DNA from 2 places in the Gluconacetobacter entanii genome. Region 2 is predicted to be linked to the other one. Evidence: riboswitches for the same ligand, from Rfam matches in the RefSeq annotation. Region 2 holds a riboswitch; the other holds the start of a gene.
The links. A riboswitch is a leader RNA that binds a small molecule or an ion and turns the genes downstream of it on or off. The one in region 2 is predicted to bind fluoride.
Positions count from the first base shown of each region.

Region 1 (11,243 bases), on a different contig from region 2:
GCGAGGAACGGTTACTGGCAGCGGTTGAAACAGGCCTTATTCCGATTACTCTGGCAATGGAGATTTCGAGGGCTGAAACAGAAGAGGCCCAGAACCTGCTCCTTGACGCCTATGAAACCGGAAAACTTAGAGGCAAGAAGCTTGCGGCAGTCCGACGGATGCTCGACATGCGCATGCAAAGCCAACGCAAAAGTATACCAACAGGGCGTTTAGGCCGCAAAACGAGCAACCGGAAAATGACGGCTGCTGATCTGATGCAGATCTACCAACGTGAAGCTGAAAAGCAGCGTCTTCTGGTCAAGAAATCAGATTTTACCCAAACGCGACTACTGTTCATCGTTGAGGCATTGAAAGATCTACTCGCGGACAGTGGCTTTACCAACCTGCTCAAAGCTGAGGGACTTGCGAGCATGCCCCGCGCTCTCGCTGCCAGAATATCGGGAGGCCGCCATGACTGATGGAACAAACAGTCGAAGACACAATCGTATCCATGTAGCTTTCGGAATGAATTTCCTCACGATTCCTGTCGCATCAATCATTCCACTCAAGACATTACCGACAGATATCAAAGCCAGCCACACATACTCCCAGATATTGGCCTCCATAAAAGCAATCGGACATCCGATAGAATCCCCGGTCGTAACACCGGATACAAAAAATGCAGAACGATGGTTTCTGCTCGACGGTCATTTAAGAATTGAAGCCCTGAAAGAACTAGGCTTCACAGAAGTCGAATGCCTGCTGGCTCCTGACGATGACACCTATACCTACAATAAACGGGTCAATCGCATACCACCGATCCAAGAACATCGGATGATCGTACGCGCCATGGAACGCGGAGTGCCGTCATCTGATATCGCGGCCGCACTCAATATTCAGGTAGAATCAGTATTGAGGCGTTTCCGGCTACTGAATGGCATAAGTCCCGAAGCTGCTGAAATACTTAGAGATACACCTTGCTCCATGAAGGTATTCGATATTTTGCGGCAGATGACGGCGGTACGACAGATCGAAGCTGCTGACCTTATGATTGGCCAGAATAACTTCACAGTCATGTTCGCCCGAGCCTTGCGTGCCGCAACATCAGAAAACCAGCTTGTTGTGACCAAGAAAGGAAAAAAGGAGGGCAGAGCGACACCATCAGGCCAGCAGATTGCGCGTATGGAACGAGAACTCGCCGCACTTCAGACCCAAGTCAAATCTGTTGAGGAAACCTACGGTATTGATAATCTGCACCTGACCGTGGCACGCGGCTATATCGCCAGACTCCTTGCAAATAATCGGATAGTCGAATGGATGGCAACCCATCAACAGGATTACCTTGGTGAATTCCAAAAGATTGTTGAAACCGACCTGCCTGGCGCGATTGGTGACAGAACAAATACCTGAATTAAAAATGCGCTCCCCCCACCCAATCTGCTCGAAACATGAAAAAAACGCATGGGGAATGGACCAAGCATGATGGTGGGAATAGCGCCCATGACATACGCGGCCGCTAGCATTTTTTCCTATGCATTCGGCCCGCAGATGCCCAATCTGACGGTCGTGCTGTCGCTCGCAGTGAATCCCATACCGTCCAGCGGAGTGCGGAACCCGTCAAACAGGGTCAGTGGCAGGGAATACTGCCATAGCTAATGATTTGACATAATCCTGAACCGGATATTCAGACGCTGCTCACGCTTTCAAGCAGCGAGGCATCATTCAGGGTCATTGACGCAGGCATCCGAACCCCTCCGCCAATCGCCGCCACTGACTGGGCCAGACCATCTACCGGTAGCACTCCCCGGAAATGTCCCAAGAATGGCGACAGGGCGTTCCCCGGCCTAACGGTCGGTACAATCGGCTCCACCGATCTCCCTGATAAAGGCGAGCAGAAGCGCACCAAGCCGAGATGACTGCTGCTGAGCGGCACCATCAATGAACTCAACGCCACTTATCCTCAAGGTCGCCTTCATCCTCCACAAAGCCCAGCATCCTGTCTCCATGCACTTCGATACGTGTTTCCCATAAATGCCGACGGTTTCCCGGTTCTACCCTGGGATGTGAGGATCAAAAGCGGACCTGTTGACGCAGGGATGCCAGACCTGTCTTTTCAGCCCCAGTGCGGCCAGCCTGTCACCAATGGCCCAACCCCAGCGCACCCGGCGCTGCCCCAACGTGGCAATGCGCCAGATATTGACGGGCAGGGAAAAAAACGGATTGTGTCGCCCATAGGCCCAGATCTCGGCCCGGATGCCGGCCTCCGCGCTATGGCCCCGGGCATGAAAGCCACCGGTATCAGCTACAATCAGGCTATTGACCGACACATCGAGCGTTACAGGCGGGCCATACCCCATGCCGGCAAGTTCTTCACGCGTGACGCGCGGCGAACCGCGTCCGGTCAGGCGGTTCTGGGCCTGGGCCGCGCCCATGCTCATGGTCTTTTCCCATGCCATGCGACCACGGGTGATGCGGTGGGAGCCAGGCACATAAACCAGCGGCCCGCCATCGGCCTTTACATCTGTCAGCGTGAACCATGCCTTGACCGTTGGATGGAACGTATCCGCATGGAGATCAGTCTGTGGATCTGGCGCTCCCTTTACCACTTTCGACAGTATGGTCTGGATGTAATATATCGGCTCGACATCATGACTGCCTACATAGCGGATGAGATCGTGCCATGCCCGCATGCCCAGAAACCGACGTACGGCTGGCATGTTCTTCAGGGCGTCCGGATCCAGTGCGATGCGGCGGGTTATCGTATCGCCCTGCACCGTTTCACGCGCCTCAGTCCGAAAGGCGCGCACTTCCTGAAGCAGCCTGTCGAATTCCTGATGTGGAAGCACGTCATGCACCACGATGAATCCGTTACGCTCAAACTCCTCTATCCGTTCTGGAGGAATCAGGTGCGCCATGCCGCGACGTCGCCGGTTGGCGGCGTGATGTGCCAGTTTCTGCCGCACGACATGTAACCCGCAGGCATTGAGAAAGGGATTGCCAATGATCGGATTGTCCCTGAATGACTTGTATCCGGTCAGAAGCTGGACGCTCCAGATCGGCCCCATGAACAGACGCCGGACCGTAAGGCGGGCGATCATGTACCATTCATGAAGGACAGACATCACGCATACCTGTAAATGTTATATGTACCTGATATTTCCGGTTTGATCAGATCCATCATCAACATCTTTGAAAACTCGGCACGCATGCTTCGGGAGAGGGTCAAACGTTGCTGCGATAAGGGTTGTGAACGCAGATGTGTTAACTGCAACGATCGTCACGGGTTGCAATACGCCCTCAGTCTTTGGGAGTGATGAACATATTTTTGATCTCATGATGGACGTCTTCAACCTGTCCGGGTCGGCCGCAACAGAACGACTGAACTGCGGACAACGGGAGCATCGTGGTGGTAAGCTGACCGGAACCGAGGCATTGCCGGATGGGAGCGTAAGTTGACCGCATATGTAGCGCTGCTTCGTGCAGTCAATGTCGGGGGCACCGGCAAATTGCCGATGACAACACTGGCACAGATCTGCAAGACGGCAGGTCTGCGGAAAGTGAAGACCTACATTGCCAGCGGGAACGTCGTTTTCGAAAGCGACAGGTCCGAAGACGAGGTCCGGACGACGCTTATGGATCAGCTACAGGCTCATGCCGGAAAGAGAGTTGGCGTGATTGTGCGAACCGCAAGCGAACTTGCCGAAACCCTCGCGCGCAATCCATTTCCGGATATGCCCGCCCATCGTGTCATGACGCTGTTTGTGGATGGCACGGTTCCGACTGACCCGCTTGAGGGCGCGACCGGGATCAGGAACGAACAGGTACGATACGGGAAACGTGAACTGTTCGTGTTCTATCCGGACGGAATGGCGGCAACAAGGCTCCGCATACCCTGCGAAAAGCAGGGAACAGCGCGGAACATGAACACGGTCGCCAAACTCTCCGAAATGGCTGCCGCCCTCACCTCATCCGGAAGTTTGTAGTGGAACTGATACTCATGTCGTCCAGGCGACACGATTATGCCCATTGCCCCCGTCAGCCCTGATAAATCCTCTGTAGCGAAGTCCGGCACGACGACGACCGTCAGTGTTTTGGCACCACCTGCTGTCAGGAAGGCGGGCAGTTACACGTTCCATTGCGACATAGCTGGTCGAACCCGTGATCTCACTACGGAATACCAGCATCTTCCCTACACTGCTGCCTTGCAGGTTGCCGTAAAATGTTTTGTTGATCGCCATCGTGTCAATCGGGCCATCACCATCGCTGACCGGCGAGAGTGTCACGTCGAAGGTGCCCAGAGCTTCGTTTTCCATTCTTCCCTCCGAAAAGCGCGTTTGCCTGCAGCTCCCCTCGCCGCTTTATTCCTTCCTGATCAGTTCAAGACCTTCTTCATATGTCGTCACGGAAAATTCGGGGAAATGACGTTTGAATTTGGTTGAGTCAAAGAGATTGTCCTGCTCGTAACGGGGCAACAGTTCCCTTATTTCCCGCACCTTTTTTGAGAAAATGCCCGCAATGATCAATGGCCATTTTCCAATGACCGAATAAGAAGGCGCTCGTCCGAAAATCCTGCTCGCCATGATGACAAATGTCTTGTAGGTCGGCCGATCATCACAGCACGGCAGATGCCAGGTCTGTCCGAAAGCTTCCGGTGTATTGCCCAGCATTGCCAGCGCACGGCTCGCATCCGGCGTCCAGATGAGGGTCCGGTGGGTGTCGTCACGGACCGGGACCAAGGGCCTTCTCCCTGCTTTCAGCCTGTCAATGATCAGCGCATTGGTGAAGCTCTGCGTTTTCCCCGGACCATAGAATTCCGGTGCGCGGGCGATGAGCACGGGAATGTCGCCGCGTGCCATTTCCTGCAGCACCATGGACGCCATTGCCGCGCGCACCCGTCCTTTCCGGCCAACCGGCGCAAAGCGCGTTTCCTCTGTCTGGATCTCGCTGTTCTGCGGATACATGTACGTATTGTCAAAATAGGCAAAGCTGGCCCCCGCCGCCCGACACGCCTGCAGGGCGTTTTTCAGCATGACGGGAAACTGTTCTTCCCAGAGTTTGCTGTCAGGGGGCAGGCCGGCCGTAAAGTAGACGATCCGGCTGCCTTTCACCGCGCCTGTTGTCTGCCCTGCATCCAGCAGGTTCGCCGCCATAAGCGTGTCGTCTTCGTTGACCTTGCGGGGATTACGGCTCACAAGCCGCAACTCCCCCGCATGATGCTGATGCAATGTCCGCGCCAGTTCCGTGGCGATCTGACCATTTGCGCCCAGAATTGTCTGCATGTGAGGCTGCCTCCATGATGCCAGGTAGGTTTGCCCATACACCGTTAACCTTGAAGTCAGATTTAATGTCAAACCACAGATTGACCTTCAACCGGGCTTGAACGTTACAGGATGATGGTCGGAGACATTGCCGCATGGGAGGGGCCAGCCATGAACCGTCATATCCTTCACGTTGTCACCAACACCGCTCATTTCGGCAATTCCGCGCATCCGACCGGATTATGGCTGTCGGAACTGACGCATGCGTGGGACGTATTTGCCGCCAGCGGTCATGCACAACGCATTGTCAGCCCAAAAGGCGGCAAAGTTCCGCTTGATCCGCATGCATTGAAATGGCCGATGCGCGATGCCTCCACCAGGGCCTGGCTGGCCGATCCGGCAAAAATGGCTCTGCTGTCGTCAACACCCTCCCCCGCAGACATCAATCCGGGCGATTATGACGCGATCTACTTTACTGGCGGTCATGGCGTGATATGGGATTTTCCAGACAATGAGGGTCTTCAGTCCATCACCCGCGCACTATGGGAAAAAGGCGGCGTGGTCTCCGCTGTCTGTCATGGATATTGCGGACTGCTGAACACCCGGCTTGCCGATGGTTCGTTTCTGGTCCGTGGTCGGAAAATCACCGGATTTTCATGGACCGAGGAAAGGCTGGCAGGTGTCGCGCGCGAAATCCCCTACAACGCGGAAGCTCAGATGAAGGCACGGGGCGCGATTTATGAAAAAGCGCTGCTTCCGTTCATGTCCCATGTCGTGACGGATGGGAAACTGGTGACGGGACAGAACCCCTTTTCCGCCCGAGCGACGGCAAGGAAAGTCGTGGCGCTTCTGGATGGGGCTTAACAGGAGGCCGTCTTTTTGCGGCGACCCGTGCTTACTGACTGACGGCGGTCCGTCGCATCCAGAAGGCGGATATCGTCCGACGTGACGTCGAGGGCTTCGGGATGTTCCGCAAGCATATTCGTCAGGACACGATGCGCATTGGCCGCACAGTCCATGTCGTCGGGACGCGCCTGAATATCCTCGATCAGGCGAAGCAGATGCGCCCTGCTCTGCGTCAGGCGTGCCTGCAACGCTTCGATATCCGCAATCTTGCGTGTCAGGGCATCCATCAATGTAGCATGGTCCCAGTGTTTCAGGTCGGGGGGCAGCAGGGTGCGGATTTCATCCAGTGTAAACCCGGCCCGCTGCGCCGTTGTGATAAGAGCCAGAATCATCACGGCCTGCTGCGGATAGGTCCGGTATCCGTTGGGCCGACGGTCAACCGTTTTCAGCAGTCCGATGCGCTCATAGAACCGGATCCTCGACGGTGTCAGGCCACTTAGTCGTGCCAGTTCTCCAATCTTCATGATTTACCCCCGGTCATGAACGCATGCTTGACCTTGAAGCTACCTTCAACGTTAGGCTCTGACCAGTATCCCGTTATTGATCGGCAAGGAGGCGTATCATGTCATTCGTCACGACATCTGACGGCGTAGAGATCTTCTACAAGGACTGGGGACCGAAGGGTGCCCAGCCGATCGTCTTCCATCATGGCTGGCCGCTCAGCGCTGATGACTGGGACACGCAGATGCTGTTTTTCCTGAGCAAGGGGTTTCGCGTGATCGCGCATGACCGTCGCGGTCATGGTCGCTCGGCACAGGTGAGCGACGGGCACGACATGGATCATTATGCGGCGGACACATCGGCCGTTGTCGAACATCTCGACCTGAAAAACGCCATCCATGTCGGACATTCGACCGGCGGGGGCCAGGTTGCCCGCTATGTCGCGAAATATGGTCAGCCCCAGGGACGTGTTGCCAGGGCCGTGCTCATCAGTTCCGTGCCGCCCCTGATGGTTCAGACGGACCGCAGTCCCGACGGCGCACCGATTGCAGTCCTGAACGGACTGCGTGCGGGGCTTGCGGCCAATCGCGCGCAGTTCTTTGTCGATGTAGCCAGCGGGCCGTTCTACGGCTTCAACCGCCCGGGCGCAGAAGTTTCGGACGGCACGATCCGCAACTGGTGGCGTCAGGGCATGATGGGCAGCGCCAGGGCGCATTATGAAGGCATCAAGGCATTCTCCGAAACGGATCAGACGGACGACCTGAAAGCCATCACAGTGCCGGTGCTTGTGCTGCAGGGCGATGATGATCAGGTCGTACCATACAGGAACGCGGCGGTCCTTCAGGACAGGCTGCTTCGGAACAGTACGCTGAAGATCTATCCCGGCTATCCGCACGGCATGCACACGACACATGCAGACGTCATCAATGCAGATATCCTGGCGTTCATTACAAAATGAGGATCGCATCATAACGATGTGACGTTTGGCGTCCGCAGGTGGAGTCTGGTCTCTCCACCTGCCATATCATGCGTTCAGTTCCCGCAATGTCGCCACGCGGAAATGTCCCCGTCCATATCGGCTTTACGATAACGTTGCCGACAGCGGGAATGTGCGGCACCTTTACCGGATTGGGCGCGTTCCCTCCGGCAGTATTTTCGTCAATTCGATGTCCTGATCACGATGTTATCCGGTTTCTATTGTCGCAAGCCCTCATGGGAGAAGGGAGATATAAACTCCGCCTCGCCGCCAAGTTCATGCTTGATCTCCAGCAGACGGTTATATTTCGCGATCCGCTCGCTTCGGCAAAGCGAACCAGTCTTGATCTGTCCCCCGCCCATCGCGACAGCAAAATCCGCGATGAAGGTATCTTCCGTCTCACCAGAACGATGAGACACGATATAGGCCCACCCCGCACGCCTTGCCGCGTCAACAGCAGCAATGGTCTCCGTCACCGTGCCGATCTGGTTCAACTTGATCAGCACGGCGTTGGCCGTCTTTTCACGGATGCCACGCTCAATAAACGCGGGATTGGTAACGAAGATGTCGTCACCAACAATCTGTAAACGTTCGCCGAGTTTTGCAGTCTGCGCCGCGAAGCCGGCCCAGTCATCCTCGGCAAGCCCGTCTTCCAGTGAAACAATGGGATAGCGGTCGATCCATTCTGCATAAAGTGCAGTCATTTCATCGGAAGTGCGCGTGACGGGCGTGCCGTTTACCTTCAGGTGATAAGCGCCCTCATGGCCAAAAGATGAGGCCGCCGGATCCAGCGCAATGGCGATATCGGGACCGGGACGATACCCGGCCCTTTCGATCGCTTCGACAATCAGGGCGCAGGCGGTTTCGTTGTCCGCAAGTTTCGGTGCAAAGCCACCTTCGTCACCGACCGAGGTGACATGACCCCGTTCATGAAGGAGGGAACGAAGCGCATGGAAAGTCTCGCTCCCATAGCGCAGGGCTTCCGAAAAGGTCGTGGCACCGTGCGGCACGATCATGAATTCCTGGAATTCCAGCCCGTTGACAACGTGCAGGCCGCCGTTCAGCACGTTCATCATGGGGACCGGCAGCCTGCGGGCGCCGCTTCCACCGAGGCTGGCATATAAGGGAATGCCCGCAGCGGCCGCCGCCGCCCGCGCCACGGCCATCGATACGCCAAGGATCGCGTTCGCACCCAGCCCTGTCTTGTTTCCGGTTCCGTCGCGTTCCAGCATGATCCGGTCGATGGCCGCCTGCCGTCGCACATCCTGTCCGACCAGCAAAGGCGCGATCACATCACGGACATTGGCAACCGCCCGGCATACGCCCCTGCCGCCATAACGGGCATGGCCCTGTGTTGACGGCGCAGAATCCGGTTGCGGTCCATCACGCAGTTCGCGGGCCTCGAACTGCCCTGTGGACGCGCCGGACGGAACGGATGCAACCGCCACTGTTCCGCCATCGAGCACCAGCATCACACGAATGGTTGGATTGCCCCGGGAATCAAGGATTTCAAGCGCGTCAATGCTGCGGATGCGAAAATCAACCATCATCATACCCTTCCATCCCGATGGTCGCAGAAGGATATGGATCTCCTGCCGCGACAACATATGTCGCATGGGCAGGAGTCATCAGCCCTGAGGGCGGTTACGGGAGGAACTCCATCTCCCCGCGCGGTCAATGGACATGTCACGACGATCATGCCGGTTCCCGCGACGATATCGTTTCCAACACTTGACAGGCACCATCGTTCACGGGTGATACTGGTTATGGCAATGGATTCTGCCTGATCGCTACATGGCGGTCGAACCGCTTCCCTGGTGGAGGCTGATGATTCCTACCCTGCGGGCCTGCATGGGGGGAATCCGTCCGACGTCTTTCCTCCTTACCATATGGCTCCGTGACTGACCGTTTGGGGGAGAATGACGTCATGCGCCTTCTGGTTGTTCTGGATCGGCCTGATACCGCGCTTTTCACACTCGGGACCGCCGGGGCGCTGGCCGAGCGGCTGTGTGCGGATCAGATTCGCATCCTGCATCCGCGTCTTGCGGACAATCCTGCATTCCAGACACCCGATGAAGGGATGCCCACCACCGAGGAACAGCAGCGCTTTGCGCGCGAGGTGACGGAACGTGCTGACAGGCTGCGTGAAATAGCCTCCGCCTGGATAAGGTCGGCCTCATCCGGCGCGCACCCTCAGCCAGACAGGCAGTGGGTCGAAATCGCGGGAGATGTCCGCAAGATCGCGGCGCAGGAAGCACGCAGCGCCGATTTCGTCATTCACGGCCGCCCCCGGGCAGGCGATCCGGCCTATGTGGTGGATGCCTTTGCGGGCATCCTCTATGACGCCGAGGCCACCCTGATTGTCGCACCATTGCAGGATTATGCCTCCGTCGGGCACAGGCCGGTGATCGGATGGCATCCCTCGCACGCGCTCGACAACGCCATATCGGCCGCCATGCCGCTGCTGGAAACCGCCGAGCGCGTGACGCTCATTATCGGTGAACATGATGGCAACGAAACCCAGTTGCCGGCTTTCGCCAGCACCCTTGGCAGGCGGGGCGTACAGATCATTGTTGACCGGTTCAGGATCGACGGTGATGTCGGGGAACAGATCCGCACCCATGCACTGGCGGCGAATGCCGATCTCCTCATCATGGGGGCCTATACCCGACCGCATTTCCTTGAATGGCTGTTCGGCGGCCCGACACAGGATCTTTTCACCCACGCCACCCTTCCCATCCTGACCCACCACTGAATATTGAACAGAACGCCTGCGATGCGCGCACATGCATGCAGGCATGAAGGATAGTTTTCGATGATGTCTGGCGTCCTTACCCCGCTGTGGATCGCTGTCGCGGGCGCGATGGGGACATTGCTCCGTTATTACGCAGGTATCCTGACACTGTCATGGAGCCAGCGGTTACCCTGGGGTACAATCCTGATCAACATAACAGGTTCTTTCGCCATAGCCTTTTTCAGCGCCCTGACGGCCGCCCATGCCCGCTTCCCGGCGTCAAACGAAACCCGGTTGATCGTCATGGCAGGACTCTGCGGCGGTTACACGACGTTTTCGTCTTTCAGCCTCCAGACCATCGACCTCGCCCGGGATGGCGCCTTGGTCCGTGCCCTGCTCAATGTCACCCTGTCTGTGGTGCTGTGCCTTGGTGCCACGGCCCTCGGCTATGTATCCGCCGAAGCTGTCAACGGACATTCTGCCAGCATCCACGCCTCCCCCATGCATGATTCAGATCTTCCGCGGAAATAAACGTCCCCTTTCTGCCCGGATATCCACGACGGCAATCCGGGGCGGTTTTACTGAACAAGACCAAGTTCAAGGCCGATATAGGCCAGCACGCCGCCCCCCACGAACAGGGCCATGCCCCACGCAGCACGGGACCCATGAACCGTTCCGGCCAGGGCGACGCCCATAAGCGCCAGCAGCGCGAGCGTCGCCAGAAGGCCCAGCCATGAAGGACCGGGAAGTATCATGGCCAGAAGAAGCGGTGTCATTGACCCCGCCAGTCCACAGACGGCCGCAAGCACCGCACCGAGCGCGGAATTGACGAGCGCTTTCCGCCCCAAAGCCGTGGCAGACATATGCCTGCTTGGACGCAGGTTCAGTTCCCTTTCAATACCGACAAGTGCGGTTCGTTCCTGTGCATAGTGGGCAACAAAAAATACGA
Region 1 is NZ_JABJWD010000117.1:20,745-31,987, forward strand. Features, by position in the region: gene HNH97_RS16190 (plasmid partitioning protein RepB C-terminal domain-containing protein) at 1-458, shown strand, start outside; gene HNH97_RS16195 (plasmid partitioning protein RepB C-terminal domain-containing protein) at 451-1,389, shown strand; gene HNH97_RS16200 (phytanoyl-CoA dioxygenase family protein) at 2,031-3,101, opposite strand; partial or broken gene HNH97_RS16205 (DUF1697 domain-containing protein) at 3,432-3,815, shown strand; gene HNH97_RS18430 (hypothetical protein) at 3,833-4,051, opposite strand; gene HNH97_RS16210 (DUF3224 domain-containing protein) at 3,975-4,292, opposite strand; gene HNH97_RS16215 (SDR family oxidoreductase) at 4,338-5,258, opposite strand; gene HNH97_RS16220 (type 1 glutamine amidotransferase domain-containing protein) at 5,409-6,101, shown strand; gene HNH97_RS16225 (MerR family transcriptional regulator) at 6,098-6,607, opposite strand; gene HNH97_RS16230 (alpha/beta fold hydrolase) at 6,706-7,542, shown strand; gene eno (phosphopyruvate hydratase) at 7,779-9,107, opposite strand; fluoride riboswitch at 9,173-9,235, opposite strand; fluoride riboswitch at 9,320-9,404, shown strand; gene HNH97_RS16240 (universal stress protein) at 9,488-10,315, shown strand; gene crcB (fluoride efflux transporter CrcB) at 10,376-10,825, shown strand; gene HNH97_RS16250 (hypothetical protein) at 10,873-11,243, opposite strand, start outside.
Region 1: another riboswitch for fluoride. It lies ahead of eno (phosphopyruvate hydratase); the one in region 2 lies ahead of HNH97_RS06345 (voltage-gated chloride channel family protein).

Region 2 (18,136 bases):
CGGGCATGTGGATGGCCTCAGCCAGGCTGCCGGTCCGATGGGGGAAGCGGTCGAACACAGCACAAGCCACCTGACGGATGCCGACCTGCATGCGCTTGCGGCCTATATCCTGCAGGTGCCGGCCAAGGAAGACAGCGCGGAACCCAAGCCACGCGAAAGCTTTGGCCAGGCTGTTGAAGAAGCCGATGTGCGCAGCGGCGAACTGACGCGGATCGACAACCTTGCGGAAATGGACGGGCAGCACGTCTATGATGCGAACTGCGCCGCCTGCCATGGCATGAATGGTGCGGGAACCGCCGATCATTATGCACCCTCGCTGTTCCATAACTCGGTCACGGGTGCGGGGCGTCCCGACAACCTGATCATGACCGTCCTGAACGGTGTGGACCGTACGACGGGTGACCAGCACGTGCATATGCCGGGCTTTGACGGCAATTCCGATGTCCAGCGCCTCAGCGATACCGAAATCGCCAACGTGGTCAATTATGTCATGAAGACCTTCGGAAGTGGCGATCACGCGGTAACCGCCGAACAGGTTGCCAAACTGCGCACCGATACCCCGAAGACGCCCTGATCCCCTTCACGATCAGGCCGGACCGCCGTTCCCTGCATGCACCGCATGCAAGGGGCGGCGGTTTTTCTTTGCCCTCAGGGCAAGGGAAATTTGTCCCCTGCCCCACGCAACATGACACCAGTCAAAAGAACACCGCCTTTTAAAAAAGGCGGTGCCCAAAAAACTTTTATTATTGTCCCATATCCCTAGCGCTACCGATTTACCAGTTGCCCCAGTTCTGGCTGTTGTTCCACTGCTGACCGTTCCATCCCGGCCCACCCAACTGCTGCATCTGCTGCTGCTGTTGCTGGCGCATCTGATCGGCCTGCTGACGTAACTGCATCTGCTGTTGCTGGTACTGCTGCTGCATCTGTTGCATCTGCTGCTGGCGCTGCATTTCGATCTGCTGCTGGCGCTGCTGCAACTGGAACCCGGCGTTGGGCTGACCACGCATCTGTTCGGCCTGCTGACGCAACTGATCCTGCTGCTGCCGGTACTGGTCCTCCATCTGCTGGCGCTGCTGTTCCATCTGCTGGCGTTGCTGCTCATGCTGCTGGCGCAACTGTTCGCGCTGCTGGCGGAACTGTTCCTGCATTTGCTGCATCTGTTGCTGGCGCTGCTGCTGCTGCTGCTGCTGCTGCTGACCATCCCACTGTGCCAACTGGATATAGGGCGATGGCGCGGCATGGGCCGGGGACACCATGAGATCAGCCCCCAACAGGGAAAATGCCAGTGGAACCGCAAACCGAACATAACGATGCCTCATGGCATGTCCTCCTTGTCCTTCAGGGGCCGGTTTCCCGACATCATCACGACATCTTGCCCATAACCCATGCGCAGGCAACCATGCCCATGCGGCCATATGAAGGCATGAATGGACACGCCCTGCCCGCTACGGCCATGACCTTCTGCCCATCCGCGAAAAACCCTGCCCTGCGGCATCCCCAGAACGTAACACAATGTAACCAACAGTGATGGCGCCATCCCCCTTTTCCTCCGGGACATGAACCACGTGTCTCCATGTCCGGTTCGATGCACACAGCCTCGGCTACCGCCCTTCAAAGGAGAAACTGACGATGGACTCCCAGACATTCACGCCGCGTCACATTGATGAAATCGCAAGTTACCATGCGCATGTCTATTTCTGTGCCGATACGATGCCCTGCGCGCTGGCGCTGCGTGCCGCCCTGTCGGCCCGTTTTGCCGTTCGCGTCGGCCGCGTACACACTTCTGCCGTGGGACCACATTCCGCCAGCATGTTCCAGGTTGCCTTCGAAACCTCCCTGTTCGCGCTTTTCGTGCCGTGGCTCATGCTGAATCGTAACGGCCTGAGCATCCTGGTTCATCCCAACACCCTCCATCCGCAACAGGACCATGCCCGCGACAGCCTGTGGCTGGGCACGCCCCTACCGTTACGGACGGAGAACCTGCCGCAGACACAACCGCATGCCGACGAAGCCGGACAGCCAAACACCACGCCAGAGCCGAATATTACGATATGATTTTTTATGTTTTGTAACAGCCACCAAAAGAAACCATTCCGGGATTGCCATCAAGCACGCACTCAATTCATAAATGCCGGCAGCAACCGCTCAGGAGACAGGACGTTGCAGGGTCGGCAAACGGGCAGGCGGCATATCGTCGCCTTCGTATCAATCCTTCTGTGTTGCACATCACTGCCCGGTCCGGCGGCCCATGCCCTCGACCAGCAGGGCGTGAAAATCACACATCCTCCTGCCGCTTCCACGTCGCCGGATGCAGGGCCTGCCGATACCGTCCTGATCGATGACCTTGAACACCGGACCTTCCAGTGGTTCTGGGATTCGGCAGATCCCGCTTCCGGCCTGATTCCGGACCGCTATCCCTCGGCACAGACACAGGCCAGTGTCGCCTCCATCGGGTTTGGCCTGACCGCCTATGGCATCGGGGCCACACGCGGATACATCACACGCGAGCAGGCGGTGGAGCGAACCCTTGCCACGTTGCGTTACCTGCTGCACAGCGCGCAGAATGACAGCGAGGACAACGCCACAGGATATCAGGGCTTCTATTATCACTTCCTCCAGAAGAAAAACGGCCTGCGCCTGAACCGTGATATCGAACTGTCCAGCATCGATACGGCCCTGCTGATGCAGGGGGTGCTGTTCACGCAATCCTTCTACGACCGGGATACACCCCGCGAACGCGACATACGGGACATGGCCGACCGCCTGTACAGGCGCGTCAACTGGCAATGGATACGCCGTCCCGACAATCACCTCAGCATGGGGTGGAGTCCCGAACACCAGTTCATCCCCAGTTACTGGGAGGGCTACAGCGAAGGGATGATGGCCTACATCCTTGGCCTCGGGTCGCCCACCCATGCGCTGGAACCTGCGTCATGGCAGGCATGGCTTGCGACGAACAACCGCCGGTGGGGGGATTATTACGGACAGACCTTCCTGAACTTCGCGCCCCTGTTCGGCCATCAGTACAGCCACGCATGGATCGACTTCCGCGGGATCCAGGACGCATGGGCGCATGAAAAGCAGATCGACTATTTCGAAAACAGCCGTCGCGCCGTCTATGCGCAACGTGCCTATGCCATCGCCAATCCCGGGAAATGGCGCGATTACAGCGCCACCACATGGGGCCTGACGGCCTGCGACGGCCCGGGCGAGGTCACGCAGAAGATCGACGGGCAGGACCGGCATTTCCTGTCCTACTCCGCCCGTGGGGCCGGGCGTGACTATACACAGGATGATGGGACCATTGCCCCCACGGCCGCCGTGGGTTCAATCGCGTTCGCGCCCGAAATCGTGCTGCCGACCATGCGTGACATGAAATCACGTTATGGCAGCAGGATTTATGGGAAATACGGATTCGTTGATGCGTTCAATCCCAGTTTCCGCAATGGTGGCTCTTTCTGGTCCGATAACGAATATCTTGGCATCGATCAGGGGCCGATCCTGCTCATGATCGAAAACTGGCGCTCCGGACTGGTGTGGAATGTCATGAAACGCAATCCCTATATCCGCACGGGACTGGAACGTGCGGGATTTCAGGGCGGATGGCTTGCACCTGCCTCGCCTGCCATGAAGGTCGCCAGGATTACGCCCCTGCCCTGATGTCCCGGCACTCCGGTGTCGCGCGCTTTTGCAGACGGGTAAAATGAGTCCGGGCGATGTTTCCTCCGTGAAGTTCCCGCCTACAGGGTTCGTCATGGCTCTGGCGACGATTTCGGCCGTGGCGGATGTGAGACAGGTCTGTACCTCGGGCGATGGTTTTTTCAAGAATGTAGCGTTTTCTGAAGCTTTTGAAAAAAGCTTCACCAAAAACTTTTGTTTTTACCGTGTCTTGTGGCGCGACGGGGCAGCGGCAGTTGGCCCCTGACGCATGACGCGGGTGGACAGCACGATGGCGGACGTCGTGCGATCCACCCCTTCGAGCATGCCGATCCGGTCAATCGCATCATTGATCGCCTCCGTCGTCTGGGCGCCAACGACGGCAATCATGTCGATCTGTCCACTGACGGCATGCAGTTCCCGGATTTCGGGAAACCTGCGCAATGCCTCCTCAACCGAGGAAACATGCCTTGGCGCCAGGGTAATCATCACCTGCGCCCGGATGGCGTCGCGCGCCGCCGCCCCCATCACCACGGCATATCCGGCAATCGCCCCACCACGTTCCAGCCTTTCGATCCTGCTCTGCACAGTCGTGCGCGACAGTCCCGCGCGACGGGCCAGTTCGGCCGTCGGCATGCGGGCGTTTTCCTCCAGCAGGGCGAGGATGAGGCGGTCAGTAGCGTCAATCTGCATAATGCCGACCATGCTATACATAATGCCGAAATAAAAGTGCCATCTGCCGTCTATCCTCGGCTTGTTGCCGACATTGGCACGCGGTTTCATCGACGGGTCTCATCCCATGGAACACGCGGAGTATGGTCATGCGGAAAATACTTGTCATCGGGGCCGGTAACATCGGGTCCACCATTGCCGATTTCCTTGCCAGCACGGGCGATTATACCGTCACCCTGACCGACCGTGACCACAATACGCTCAAGACCGCCAGCGTTCCCGATTCCGTGCAGCGCACGGTCGCGGACCTGGCGGAAGAAGGCGTGCTGCCCGCCCTGCTGCAGGGCTGTTTCGCGGTTCTTTCGGCTGCTCCCTTCCACCTGACGACCCGCATCGCCAGCGCTGCGGCGGCGGCCGGGGTCAACTACCTCGACCTGACCGAAGACGTGGCCAGCACCAAGATCGTGCGCGAACTTTCGACAAAGGCGCCGTCGGTGGCCTTTATCCCGCAATGCGGCCTGGCGCCCGGATTCGTCTCCATCGTGGCCCACGACATCGCACGCCGTTTCGACAGCGTGGATACGATCCAGTTGCGTGTCGGCGCGCTGCCGGAATATTCGACCAACGCGCTGGGCTACAACCTGACATGGAGCACGGACGGCGTCATCAACGAATATATCGAACCGTGCGAAGCCATCGTCAGCGGCAAGCGCCGCCTGGTGCCGGCCCTCGACGGGCTGGAAAGCCTGACGATCGACGGTGTGAAGTATGAGGCGTTCAACACCTCCGGCGGGCTTGGATCGCTGTGCGATACGTATGACGGGCGCGTGCGGGAACTGAACTACCGCACCATCCGCTATCCGGGGCATGCCGCGATCATGAAGGTGCTGCTCAATGACCTGCGCCTGTCGGAACGCCGCGACGTCATCAAGTCGATCTTTGAACATGCCCTGCCGGTGACGATGCAGGATGTCATCATCATCCTTGTCACGGTTTCCGGGCAGCGTGACGGGCGCCTGACGCAGGAGACGTTCGTGCGCGCCATCCATGGTGCGACCGTCAACGGGCGTCCGCGCACCGGCATCCAGATCACGACGGCGGGGGCGATCTGCGCGGTGCTCGACCTGCTGGCCGAAGGCAGGATCCCCACATCCGGGCTGGTGCTGCAAGAAGACATCGCCCTGTCGCAGTTCCTCGAAAACCGCTTCGGGAAGTTTTATCAGGACAGCCGGCGCTAAGGGCCGTCCTGATAAATAACAATTCCAGGATTGCCGCCTTTTCCCCAGAAGGCGGCATTCTTTTTTTGCAACCTGTTCCCCCGATGGGCCTGCCGGGCCGGTTTGCGTATTGAACCGGGTCCCCCTTCATTCTAACATCAGAACGTATATGTCCCTTCCCCGGAGGGGTGCTGGCGGCCTGAACCTTATCGCGCATGCGCTGACACCCGTCCCAATCGCGGAACCTGTCAGCCAGCCATGCCCCAAGACAAGATACAGCACATCTATGCGGCGCATACCTATTACGATATCCGCCGGGAACTCGAAAAACGTCCGGGGGCGCCGACCTGCACGCAGGTTTCCACACCTGATGACCTCAGGGCGATCATGCCGGAGGTCGAGGTTCTGGTCGCTTCCATGCTGTGGGACAATAATCTTCTGGACATTGCCCCCCGCCTGCGCCTGATCCAGTCGATCAGTTCGGGCGTGGACCAGTTCGACCTGAACCGCCTGAAGGAACGGGGCGTCCATCTGTGCAATGCCCGTGGCGTCAATGCCAACGCGGTTGCGGAACATGCGCTTGCCCTGATGCTCAGCCTCGCACGGCGCCTGTATGAGGCACGCGACAACCAGAAGATCCGCCACTGGTCCACGACAGGCACCGACCCGCGCCCGCGCCTTCAGGAGCTGTCGGAAAAGCATGCGCTGATCATCGGCATGGGCACGATCGGCGACCGGGTGGCGCGCCTGTGCCTTGCGCTGGGCATGAAGGTCAGTGGCGCACGCCACAGTGCACGCCCCCTCGATGTCGCGGGGGTGGAGCAGGTCGCGATGGACGACCTGCATGCCGGCCTGAAGGATGCGGATTATGTCATCCTGACCTGCCCCCTGACCGAACAGACGCGTCACCTCATCAATGCCGCGGCGTTCGGCGTCATGAAGCCCGATGCCTGCCTGGTGAATGTGGCGCGCGGCCCGGTGGTGGAGGAAGCCGCCCTGATCGAAGCCCTCGATACAGGCCGGATCGCCGGGGCGGCGCTCGACACCTATGACGAGGAACCGCTGCCGTCCTCATCCCCGCTCTGGTCGCGCCCCAATCTGGTCATGACCGGGCACACGGCGGGGGAAACCCAGTTCTATGAACGCAATGTCGTCGATATCCTGATGAAGAACCTTGCCGCCCTCGAAACCGGGGGACCACTGACAAACCAGATCGTCTGAATGGTGGGCCGTGTCATGAGACGGGACGCAATGCCGCCGTCTCCTGCCGGTCATAGGCCGCCAGTACAAGCCGGCGGGTGCGGTATTCGCCAAAGGTGGCCATTTCGTTCTTGCGCAGCACCCTGAAGGTCTGGGACGGGTAATCGGCCCCCATGACATCATGGGGATCAAGCACATATTCCAGTTGCCTGCGGTCCAGGCCATAGGCGCGGGCGTACCACGCGTCGAGTTCCGCGCGCAGCAGTGCCCGCCGTGCCACGTCCCAGGCAAAGGGCGCCCCCACATGGCCCATGCCGCGCGCGAACGGGGCCATGGTGTTGCTGGTAAAGGTCAGTTCCAGCACCCGTGGCAGGATGAAGGCCACATCATCGGCGCTGTAGAATGACGGGGGCAGTACGGGAAGCTGTTTTACAATAAAGAAATTGAGGTTGACCCCACCCGCTTTCTGCCGACAGACGAAATCGAACGGCAGGGACGACAGGTTGGCGATCAGGCAGGCCGCCCGTGGGTCATCCCACCCCATCCCGGGTGACAGCAGGGTCATGCTGTTTCCCACCCCCCATGGTGGCAGCAGGTTGCAGATGAAGGTACGTTCATTCGTCGGGGACATGATGTTGCGAAACCCGAAAAATGCCGATGGCGAAGACATGTTCCCGATCTTGCGCATCACCTCGTTACGGGGAACCCAGTAATGGGGCATGATTTCGAACGCAGGATCGCAATGTTCGCGCAGACCGGTCTGCGGCAGGACCCGATGGCCGCGCTCTCCCTTGCGCTGCGCATAACCCGCATGCCGGTGATCGTAAAAATATCCCATCTTGGCTTCATAAAGCGGGACATAACGTGATCCGTCCCCATTATCCGGGGCCTCCCGCGCCATGCGGGCAGGATGCAGCCAGTCCGTGCCGTCCCGCCGCCACCCGCCACCCGCCAGTTGGGCGGCGGTACGGAACAGGCTGCTGTCACTGGTCATGTTGAACAGGCCCTGCCGGAACTCCACCTCCCATGGGTTGCCCGCAGGGCCGCGCGCCTCATCCACGAAGACCTGCACGCGGGCATAGATCGCGCGGGTCAGCGCGGCATCCATGCGGGAACGGAACACCGGCATGGTGCGCGTATTGGGATTGATGCGCGCGATGTCCCCGGCCGAAAGCGAAAAGCTGCGCCGCGTGTCCCCGCACTGTTGCGTGCGTGTCAGGAAACAGGCAAAGCGTGTCGCCGCCACCGCATTGGCAATCGTCAGCAGGCAGAATTTGAAACTGCGATGGACACCCGGGAACAGGGGCGCGCTGTTTTCAAAATCCACAAGCTGCGCCAGTCGCCTTTCATCCACCAGAAAGCCAAGCAGCGGCGCGGTCATTGCATCGGTCGCAATGCCTGTCGGAACGATTAGTCCCGCCCGCCCATCATCCCGCACCAGGGCCAGGGAAAGTTCGGTAAACAGCGCATAGGTGTTGCCCCTGCCACGACCGGCAAGGGGGAAACGTCCGCTGGTGCGGACAAACACGCCCATCGCCTCGCTCTGGCGGCGTGCGCGCGTAAAACGTGCGAACAGTTCCGGCCGCGCGGTGCCCAGCGCCGTGATCGCGGCCTTGCGCGCCGCGCCCTTCAACGCGGAGATCGCGGACAGGCGCGTCCCGAAATATTCCTCTTCCTCCAGTTGCATGACGTCCCATGGTGGATTGCCGATCACGACATCAAATCCTCCACGTTCCACCATGATGTCGGCGAAAACCAGCGGCCAGTGCAGCGTCCGCGCCCCGATGGCCGTATGGATGGCGGCGTCCATGCACCCGCCGTCCCCGTCCCCCGCAAGTTCCTGCCATAACCGGTCCGTCGTGGGCACCATATCGGCCTGACTGCCGGCAGGGCGCGGCAACATGAACGCCGCAACGTAAAGGTCACAGGCCCGGCCGAGGGGGGAGCGCGACACGCCGGTCCACCATGCCTCGAACCGCTGCTGCTTTTGTGCAACCTCCTGCGCGGTATCTTCCGCCATGCCCCGCAACGCGGACAGTTCGGCGGCAAGGGGGGCCAGCAGGGTGCGGCAGTCGGGTGCACGCCATTCGGCCTTCGCACGCTGGTTACGGCGCAGGCAGCGGCGCACGACGGCCGGGTCGTCATTGCCCAAGACCCGGTAAGCCCCGTCCGGCACACCTGTTTCAAGGACCGCAACATCCGCCACGCCAAGCAGCGCGTTCCCGCAGCGGATATTCGCCCCCAGAAAGCACAGGGGCCGTCCGGGCATGGCGGTTTCGATCCACAACGCCATGCGCGTCAGTTCCACCGCCATGGGATTGCAGTCCACCCCATGGATGCACCGCGCCACGACATCACGCAGCGCGGCCTGGTACCCCTGCTGTCCCGGCGGGCGAAGGGCGACAAGGCGTGCCGCCATCCGCCGCGCGGCACCCAGCAGGAAATGCCCGCCGCCACAGGCCGGATCAATGATGCGCAATGCAAGCAGCCCCCCTGCCCCGCCCGCAGCCACGGCCCGGTCCATGACGGGATCAAGCGTGCTGTCGAGCAGCGCCTGAACCAGACTGTCGGGCGTATAATAACTGCCCGAAATCCGCCGGTCGTTCCCTCGCCCCCCATCATCGAGCATGAAGAGACCGTCAGGCGCAAGGCAGGGCCGGATTTCCAGCAGGCCTTCATACACGCTCGCCAGATCGCCGCTGCCAATCGAACACCAGCCGACCGGCCGGGGCTTCCCTCCTTCCCCGATGCGGCAGCCAAGGCTGCGGATGGCGGACAGGAAATCACGGTCCGCAATCCGCGCCGCCATCATCTGCGGCAGTCCCCCCGGATGCGCCAATGCCCCCAGCGCCGGCAGGCCGCGCCCGGGATCACCCGCATCCATCGCGCCAAGGACATGCCGCATGCCGTCCCACGCTGCGAAACATCCCGCCGCCCCTTCGGAAGCATCGGCCTGCGCAAGCCAGTAAAAGAAGGAATGTCCTGATGGCCCCTGCGCCCGTGATGCAGGCAGGAGGCCACGCGCCTCAAGTTCAGCCAGAAAGGCAAGGCGGCAGACCAGGCGCAGCAGTTCGTCAAACAGGCATGACAGCACATGCCCATCCGCCCCGACCGCGTCACGAAGGTCCGCATTGGCGTCCAGCACCCCCTGCCCCAACGCAAGCAGCGCAGCCCTCATCCCGGCACGCAGGTGCGCCTGCGTCGGTTCCTGTCCCTCCGTACAGGCTGCATTCCCCTGCCGCCATGCGGGGAAAGGGGTGGATATCGGCTCCGGTCGGGGTGGCATCATGTTCCTGCACGACAGCATCAAGGGCGCGCCTTTTCATCGCCTGCCCTCCCTGCGCTGGCAAGGCCGAAACATTCCCTTCGCATGCGGGCACATGCACGAACCGTCACATCCGGCATCTCCATGGCAGGAATCGTTCCGCATCCGGCATACCGCCCCTGCACCATCAGCACGCAACAGATACTGCCGCCCCCATTCCCATATCGTGCGCAATATTCCATAATTACCACCGATACCTGCATCAGGACGAACATGAACAGTTCTCGGGCCCGGTCCCATTCTTCCCTGCTGGCAGGCCTGGGCAATGGCCTGGCGGCGGGGGCGTGCTGGGGGCTGGTTTTCATCGCCCCGGCCATGATGCCGGATTTTACGGCGCTCCAGTTGGCGACGGTACGCTACCTGATGTACGGGTTTTTCTCCGTGGCGCTGGTGCTTCCACGCTGGCGGCGACTGGCTGCCTGCATCCCGCAGGGAGGACGCGCGGCACTGCTGGGGCTGGGGCTGACGGGCAATCTTGGATATTACATCCTGATTGCCATGGCCGTACGGCTGTGTGGCATCAACATCACCTCCATCATAACCGGCTTCCTGCCCGTGATCGTGGGAATACTTGGCACGCGGGAGGGGGACAGCCCTGGCCTGCGCAGGCTTGTGCCCTCCATGCTGCTGATGGTCGCAGGAATCAGCCTCACCGCCCTGCAGGCCCTGCACGCCCCCGGCGCGGGCACTGACGACCCACGCGTCGATATGGCCCACCTCCTTGGCTTCCTGTGCGCGATCGGGGGATTGGCATCGTGGAGCATCTTCGCCCTCGCCAATGCCCGCTGGCTCAGGCGACTGTCGGATACCAGCGCGGGGGACTGGGGGCTGCTGACCGGTGTCGCCACGGGGGCGGAGGCCCTGTTCGTCATCCCGTTCGCCTGCCATGGCGCGATGTCCCACCCGCCCTCACGCTGGGTCGCGTTCATTGTGCTGGGCGCGTTCATCGCGCTGGTTTCCTCCCTGCTGGGCGGGATTTTCTGGAACCGCACCTGCCGCCTCCTGCCCATGACGCTGTGTGGGCAGATGGCGGTGGGCGAAACCCTGTTCGCCCTGTTCTATGGCTGCCTGTGGACGGGGCGATGGCCCACCGCCATGGAAGGGGCGGCCGTCCTGTTCCTTGTGCTGAGCGTTGTCTGCAGCACGCTTGCCCATGCTCCATCCTCCGCCAGCAGCGATACATCCCACGCCCCGACAGGCTGAGCTTCGCAGCGGGTCAGGGGCCCTTCGCCTCCGCTGGCGCGGGCGTGGCTGCATGATGCAGGCACCAGCGCGCAACATCGGCATGCGTTGCAAACCAGACATCGCCACGCGCCCGTGCATGCGCCAGCAGGTCGGCGATGATGCCGATACGGCTGCGATGGCCGCTGACATGCGGATGCAGCGTCAGCAGGAAAAGGCCGCCTTCGGCATACGCGCCCTCGAATTCCGCCCGGAAGACCTCCGCCACACCCGAAGGAGGCGTGTACGGGCGCAGGGCGGAAAACCGTTCGAAATTGAAGTAGATCGCATCGTCGCGTATCCATTCGGGCGGCAGTTCGACAATGCCCGTGGGCCGTCCGTCGGCCAGCAGTTCATACGGATCGTCATCCGCCATCAGGCTGCTGTCATACAGCAGGCCCATCTGTTCGATGATGGACATGGTATGGACGGAAAAATCCCAGCTTGCGGTGCGGATGCCGACAGGTTCCACACCACTGATATCCGCCAGGACCTCCCGCGCGCGCAGGGACAGGCGCAGTTCATCTTCGGGCGGCAGTTGCGTGTTGCGCTCATGTATCCATGAATGGATGCCGATTTCATGGCCATCGCCTACCAGCGCCCGGACCTCGTCCGGATACAGCATGGCCGACACGGCGGGGTAGAAGAACGTCGCCGGGATCCCCGCCTCCTGCAGCAGCCTGCGGATGCGCGGGATGCCACGCCTGCTGCCATACTGGCCCTGGCTGATGCGCATGGGGCTTTCGTCCCCGTCACGCAGGGGTATCGTCTCATGGTCCGCATCGAACGAGATCGCAAAGGCGCAGCGGGCGCCATCGGGCCAGCGAGTCGGTTGCAGGCTGCGCCCGGCCCGGACACGGTTGACGATCCCGCGCCAGCGCGCCTCCGGCCAGCGCCACGGTTCATTCCCGTCCGCCTGTAAAAGTCCTGTCACCGTGGCTGCCCCCGTCCTGCCTGTGTCCCTGCCTGTCCTGCCAGTGATGGCCGGTGACGGCGCAGGCCGCGCCGCTGCATGATCGCCTGCATCGCCGCGACGCCCCTCTTATTGCATAATGGTAACATAATCTGGAATCGGCCCCCGTTATCATGCCACTGTCATCATGACGGTACGCGCACGCCCGCAGCAAGCCCGCCCCACCCTTCCTCTTCAGACCATGGACAATGCCTGCATCACCCCTTTCCCCCGCCCGGCCTTCACCGCCTTCCCCTGCGCATGCGGGGCCGGTGCACCTGCGGCGGCGGCTGGGCGCCTTTCACCTGTGGGGGATTGCGGTCGGCCTTGTCATCTCGGGCGAGTATTTCGGCTGGAGCTACGGCTGGACGGCGGCGGGCACGCTGGGCTTTGTGGTGACGACGGTCATGGTCGCGCTGATGTATTCGGCGCTGATCTTCTCCTATACCGAACTGACGACCTCGATCCCGCATGCAGGCGGTCCGTTCGCCTATGTGCTGGCGGCATACGGGCCGGTACCTGCCTTCATCGCGGGGCTTGCCTCCATCGTGGAACTTGTCTTCGCCCCGCCCGCCATCGCGCTGGCGATCGGTGCGTACCTGCATGTGCAGTATCCGCATGTCAGCGCACGCGCGGCGGCTGGCGGGGCCTATGTCGTGTTCATGGCGCTCAACATCGCGGGGGTCAGCATCGCCGCCGCGTTCGAACTGGTTGTCACCATCGCAGCGATCGCCGAACTCCTCGTCTTCATGGCTGTGGTCGCGCCGGGATTTTCGTGGGCGAACTTCGTCCATGACGGATGGGCGGGGTCCGACACGTTCACCCTGCATGCCATCCCCGGCATCCTGGCGGCAGCGCCGTTCGCGATCTGGTTCTTTCTGGCGATCGAAGGGGTGGCCATGACGGCGGAGGAAGCGCGCGATCCGCAACGCACCATCCCGATGGCCTATGTCGCGGGCATCGTGACGCTGATGCTGCTGGCCTTTGGCGTCATGGTCATGGCCGCAGGCGTGGGTGACTGGAAGGCGCTGGCGAACATCAACGACCCGTTGCCCCAGGCGATGCTCAGCGTCGTGGGACCGCGCAGCGGGTATGTCCACATGCTGGTCTGGCTGGGGCTGTTCGGTCTTGTCGCGTCGTTTCACGGGACCATCATGGGATATTCGCGCCAGATCTATGCCATGGCGCGCGAAGGCTACCTTCCCGCCCTGCTGGGGCGGCTGCATCCACGGTTCGGAACGCCATGGGCCGCGATACTCGCAGGTGGGATGGTCGGGTTCGTGGCGATCTACGGAGACCGCCACATCACTGTCGGGGGGCAGCCACTGACGGCCGGTATCGTGACCATGTCCGTCTTCGGGGCGCTGACGATGTATGTGCTTGCCATGGGCAGCATGTTTCGCCTGCGGCGCATGCGGCCGGACCTGCACCGCCCATGGCGCGTGCCGGGATATCCCGTCGTGCCCGGCTTCGCCCTTGTCGCGGCAACACTGTCACTTCTGGGCATGGCGGCCAGCAATCCGGCCGCCTTTGCCCTCTATGCCGCCATCATGGCGACGGGCGTGGGGCTGTTCGTGCTGGCGCGGCGCCACAAACGGCAGGCGGTGATGGAAAAGGGCGCGGCCATGCACTAACACTCCCTCACCCCACATACGGGGCGGATCAACCTGCGGGACCGACAGAGAGTGAATTACAGACACAGCTACCATGCTGGCAATTTTGCTGATGTCATGAAACATGTCGTGCTGATGGCGCTGATCGGGGCGCTGCGGCGCAAGCCATCGCCCTTCTGCGTCCTCGACACGCATGCGGGGATCGGCCTGTATGACCTGTCCGGCGCGCAGGCGCAATCCACCGGGGAATGGCGCGAGGGCATCGGCCGCCTGCTGGATGCACCACAGGGGAGCCACCACGCGCCGGACGTGGAAAACTGGCTGGAGGTCATCCGTGCGGTCATGCGCGACGAACAGGCCGGGCGGCTGTCCTATCCCGGCTCCCCCGCCCTTGTCGCGCGCCTGCTGCGGCCCGGCGACAGCCTGATCTGCTGCGAACTCCACCCCGAGGACCAGCAGGCCCTGCGGCACCTGTTCCGCCATGACCGCAATGTCAGCGTGCATGGGCGTGACGGCTACCAGGCCATCACTGCGCTGCTGCCGCCAAAACAGGCCAGGCGCGGACTGGTCTTCATGGACCCGCCATTCGAGCGGCCTGATGAATTCCAGCGCCTCGGCACGGCCATCATGACCGCACGCCAGCGTTTTCCCGCGGGCATCGTCGCAGGGTGGTATCCCATCAAGCACCGCGCCCCGGTCCGTGCCTTCATCAATGGGCTGAAGGACGCGGGGCAGCGCAAGCTCCTGACGCTTGAACTGACGCTGCGGCCACCGCTTGACCCCTCACGCCTCAATGGCAGCGGGATCATCATCGCCAACCCGCCCTTCCGTTTCGAGGAGGAAGCGCGCGGGATCCTGGCGTCGCTGTGCCGCTACCTTGGCGATGGGGAGGCGGATTTCCACGTTGAATGGGCCGTGCCGGAATAAGGCGGGAACCGGGGAGACCCCGGCCTCATCGCTCCGCCACCGGCGGCATGACATCCGCCGGCAGGGGGCAGATATAGGGATCCTGCGCCAGACGCTGGGCATGGTCCGCCTTCACACGTTCCAGCAGCGTCGGGCTCTGCAGGACATCACGCGCCGTCGCGGCCAGCACCTTGGCCATATGGATCATGCCTTTATGCGCAATGCCGCTCTTGCCCTGCGCCGTCATCTGCCATGAATGAAGCTGCGTGCCGATGGCGCATGTAGCCCCCCATGCCTGCACCGTAGGCACCGCCCAGCTTACATCCCCCACATCGGTGGAGCCAAAGGGCGGCGGCACGAATTCACGTGGCGCGATCATCTGGCACAGCGGCGTATCATCGCGCGGGGGCACCCCGGCCGCCAGATAGGCCGCACGGATGTCCTGCGGGCTGAGGGTTTTCTGGATCTCCCGCGCGAAGTCATAATCCGCCTGTGCATAGGACGGCGGCCCAAGCCGGGTCAGGTTGGCACACAGCGTATCTTCCAGCGGCGTATTGCCCATCAGGTTGGAAACCGCGCTGACGACCGCTTCCTCCACCGTCGTTTCGGTCATCAGTGTCGCACCCTGCGCAATCGCACGCACCCGTTCGACCAGTTCACGCAACTGCCGCAGGTCATCGGCACGCACGAGATAGCGGATCGTCACCCGTGACTGCACCACGTTGGGCGCCTGTCCCCCCGCATCGATATAGGCATAATGCAGCCGTGCGGTCGATGGCATGTGTTCGCGCAGGTAATTGGCGCCAATATTCATCAGTTCCGCCGCATCAAGGGCGGAACGGCCCAGATGCGGCGCCGCGGCCGCATGCGACGCCCGTCCATGGAACGTGAAGTCGATCCGGGTATTGGCCAGTGACGCCGGATAGAACGGCCCCACGATCGACCCGGGATGCCATGACAGCGCGATATCGACATCATCGAACACGCCGTCACGCACCATGAAGGTCTTGGCCGCGCCCCCTTCCTCCGCCGGGCAGCCATAATAGCGCACCGTCCCGGGAATTCCCTTCTCCGCCATCCAGTTCTTCAGCGCCGTGGCCGCCAGCATCGCGCCACCACCCAGCAGGTTGTGCCCGCAGGCATGGCCGTTCTGCGTCTCCTCAAGGGGGCTGGAACACGCCACCCCGGCCTGCTGGCTCAGTCCCGGCAGCGCATCGAATTCGCCAAGGAAGGCGATGACCGGACCGCCTGCGCCTGCCTCCCCCATGACGGAGGTGGGAATTCCCGCAAGGTTGCGCGTGATGCGAAAGCCATTGCGTTCAAGCATGTCGCGCTGCGTCTCGACAGAGCGGTACTCGTCATAGGCCAGTTCGGGCGTATCCCATATGCGGTCGGCAAAATCGCAGAACGCCGCGCCAAGGGCATCCACACCGACCCAGATTTCATCGGCATTTTTCATGTTCTTCCCTCCCACCGCACACGGCTGGTTTCATATGCATTCCACGCCGGCATCACATATCGACGCCCGACAACGGGCCATACGGCAGGCCATGGAGTTCCCACCCCGCCGGAAGAACCATCGTGAAATCCGCGTCCTGATCCCAAGGTCACCACGACACACATCGGCAGACCGGGCCAGAAGACGCGACATTATACATTCCATACCCTGCGAGCCAGTCGGATGATCGACATCCGTTCCGGCACGCAGGCCACGCCGGCACGGCTTGACTTCCCCACGGGGGAAAACGCATCCTGCCGTCCGGCAATGGACTCTGCCCGGCTTTCCTGCTCGCAGGATGCCAAACCGCCCGCCGGGCTGATGATTCCTACCTCGCCATCATGGCAGCAGAGGGAGGAATCCGTACAGACGTCATGCGCCATACCCCACAACCATCCGTCACCACATGCCTGCCGGGGCATTGTCCCCGCAGCCAGGGCACCATTTCCAATTCCGTACAGGCATTTCCATCCATGACCCTTTCCCGGCTTATCGCGACATCGGTCGCGAACATGCGCGTCATTCTGAAATGGGGCTGCATCCTCGTGCCGATGTCGGCCTGCATTGGTACATTATGTGCGATATTTCTTTGGCTTCTGGATCAGGTTACAGCCTGCCGGATCGCCTATCCCGGCCTGTTATGGCTGCTGCCACTGGCCGGTGTCGCGGTCGGGTTGGCCTATCACGCGTTTGGACGGTGTGCCGAAGGCGGCAACAACCTGATCATCGACCAGATCCATGAACCCGGGGGCGGTGTTCCCCTGCGCATGGCGCCCCTTGTCCTGGTATCAACCGTCATCAGCCACCTGTTCGGGGCCTCCGTCGGCCGCGAAGGCACGGCGGTACAGATCGGCGGCAGTATTGCATCAGGCTTTGGCCACCTGTTCCGGCTTGATCCGCATGCCGTGCGGATTATCCTGACATCGGGCATAGCCGCGGGTTTCGGGGCCGTGTTCGGCACCCCCATTGCCGGCGCGATCTTCGCGCTTGAGGTCCTGAGCATCGGGCGGATCAATTACAGGCCACTGCTGCCTGCCGCGTTTTCCTCCATTTTTGCCGACTGGGCCTGCCATGGTTGGGGCATCCACCACACATCCTATCGCGTATCGTTCGCCGGTGCTCCCGACTGGGGCGGCAGCGTTTTCCATATGGCCCCTGTCCTGCTGGCCAAGGTCGGGCTTGCGGCGGTCTGCTTCGGACTTGCCAGCCTGCTGTTTGCCGAATCCGTTCATCGCCTGGCCCCCGTGATCCGCCGCGCCTGCCCTGTTGCATGGCTGCGTCCGGCCATCGGGGGCGTCGCAACCATCGCGCTGGTCTATCTTGTGGGGTCGCGTGACTATCTGGGCCTTGGCGTCGTCGCGGCGACGCAGGACGGGGCCTCGATCGTGAATTTCTTTCACACCGGCGATTATACGTGGAGTTGGCTGTACAAACTGCTGTTCACGGTCGTCGTACTGGCGACGGGATACAAGGGCGGAGAGGTCACCCCCCTGTTCTTTATCGGCGCGGGACTGGGCAATACGCTGTCCGGGCTTCTGGGCGTGCCTGTGGACCTGCTGGCCAGTGTCGGGTTTGTCGCGGTTTTTGCGGGTGCCGCCAATACGCCATTGGCCTGCACCTTCATGGGGATCGAACTGTTTGGGGCGACCAATATCGTCTATATCGCGACAGGCTGCTTTGTGGCCTACCTATGTTCGGGCCATTCGGGCATCTACCTGTCACAGCGGGTCGGGATCGCGAAACATGCCCACCCCATGATCGTGCCCGACATGCCCCTGCGTCAGGCCAGGACCGTTTGGGATAAATGGTGAGTATTTTTCCAGGGTCTGTTGGGAATTAACGCGAATTGATGATTGCGGCGGTGAGATAAATCAT
Region 2 is NZ_JABJWD010000034.1:30-18,165, reverse strand. Features, by position in the region: gene HNH97_RS06410 (c-type cytochrome) at 1-574, shown strand, start outside; gene HNH97_RS06405 (hypothetical protein) at 774-1,319, opposite strand; gene HNH97_RS06400 (DOPA 4,5-dioxygenase family protein) at 1,630-2,055, shown strand; gene HNH97_RS06395 (glucoamylase family protein) at 2,275-3,660, shown strand; gene HNH97_RS06390 (Lrp/AsnC family transcriptional regulator) at 3,880-4,350, opposite strand; gene HNH97_RS06385 (saccharopine dehydrogenase family protein) at 4,479-5,567, shown strand; gene HNH97_RS06380 (D-2-hydroxyacid dehydrogenase) at 5,805-6,767, shown strand; gene HNH97_RS06375 (Eco57I restriction-modification methylase domain-containing protein) at 6,781-10,035, opposite strand; gene HNH97_RS06370 (DMT family transporter) at 10,285-11,274, shown strand; gene HNH97_RS06365 (polysaccharide deacetylase family protein) at 11,288-12,226, opposite strand; gene eat (ethanolamine permease) at 12,454-13,878, shown strand; gene HNH97_RS06355 (23S rRNA (adenine(2030)-N(6))-methyltransferase RlmJ) at 13,930-14,784, shown strand; gene HNH97_RS06350 (M20 family metallopeptidase) at 14,810-16,222, opposite strand; fluoride riboswitch at 16,516-16,599, shown strand; gene HNH97_RS06345 (voltage-gated chloride channel family protein) at 16,735-18,072, shown strand.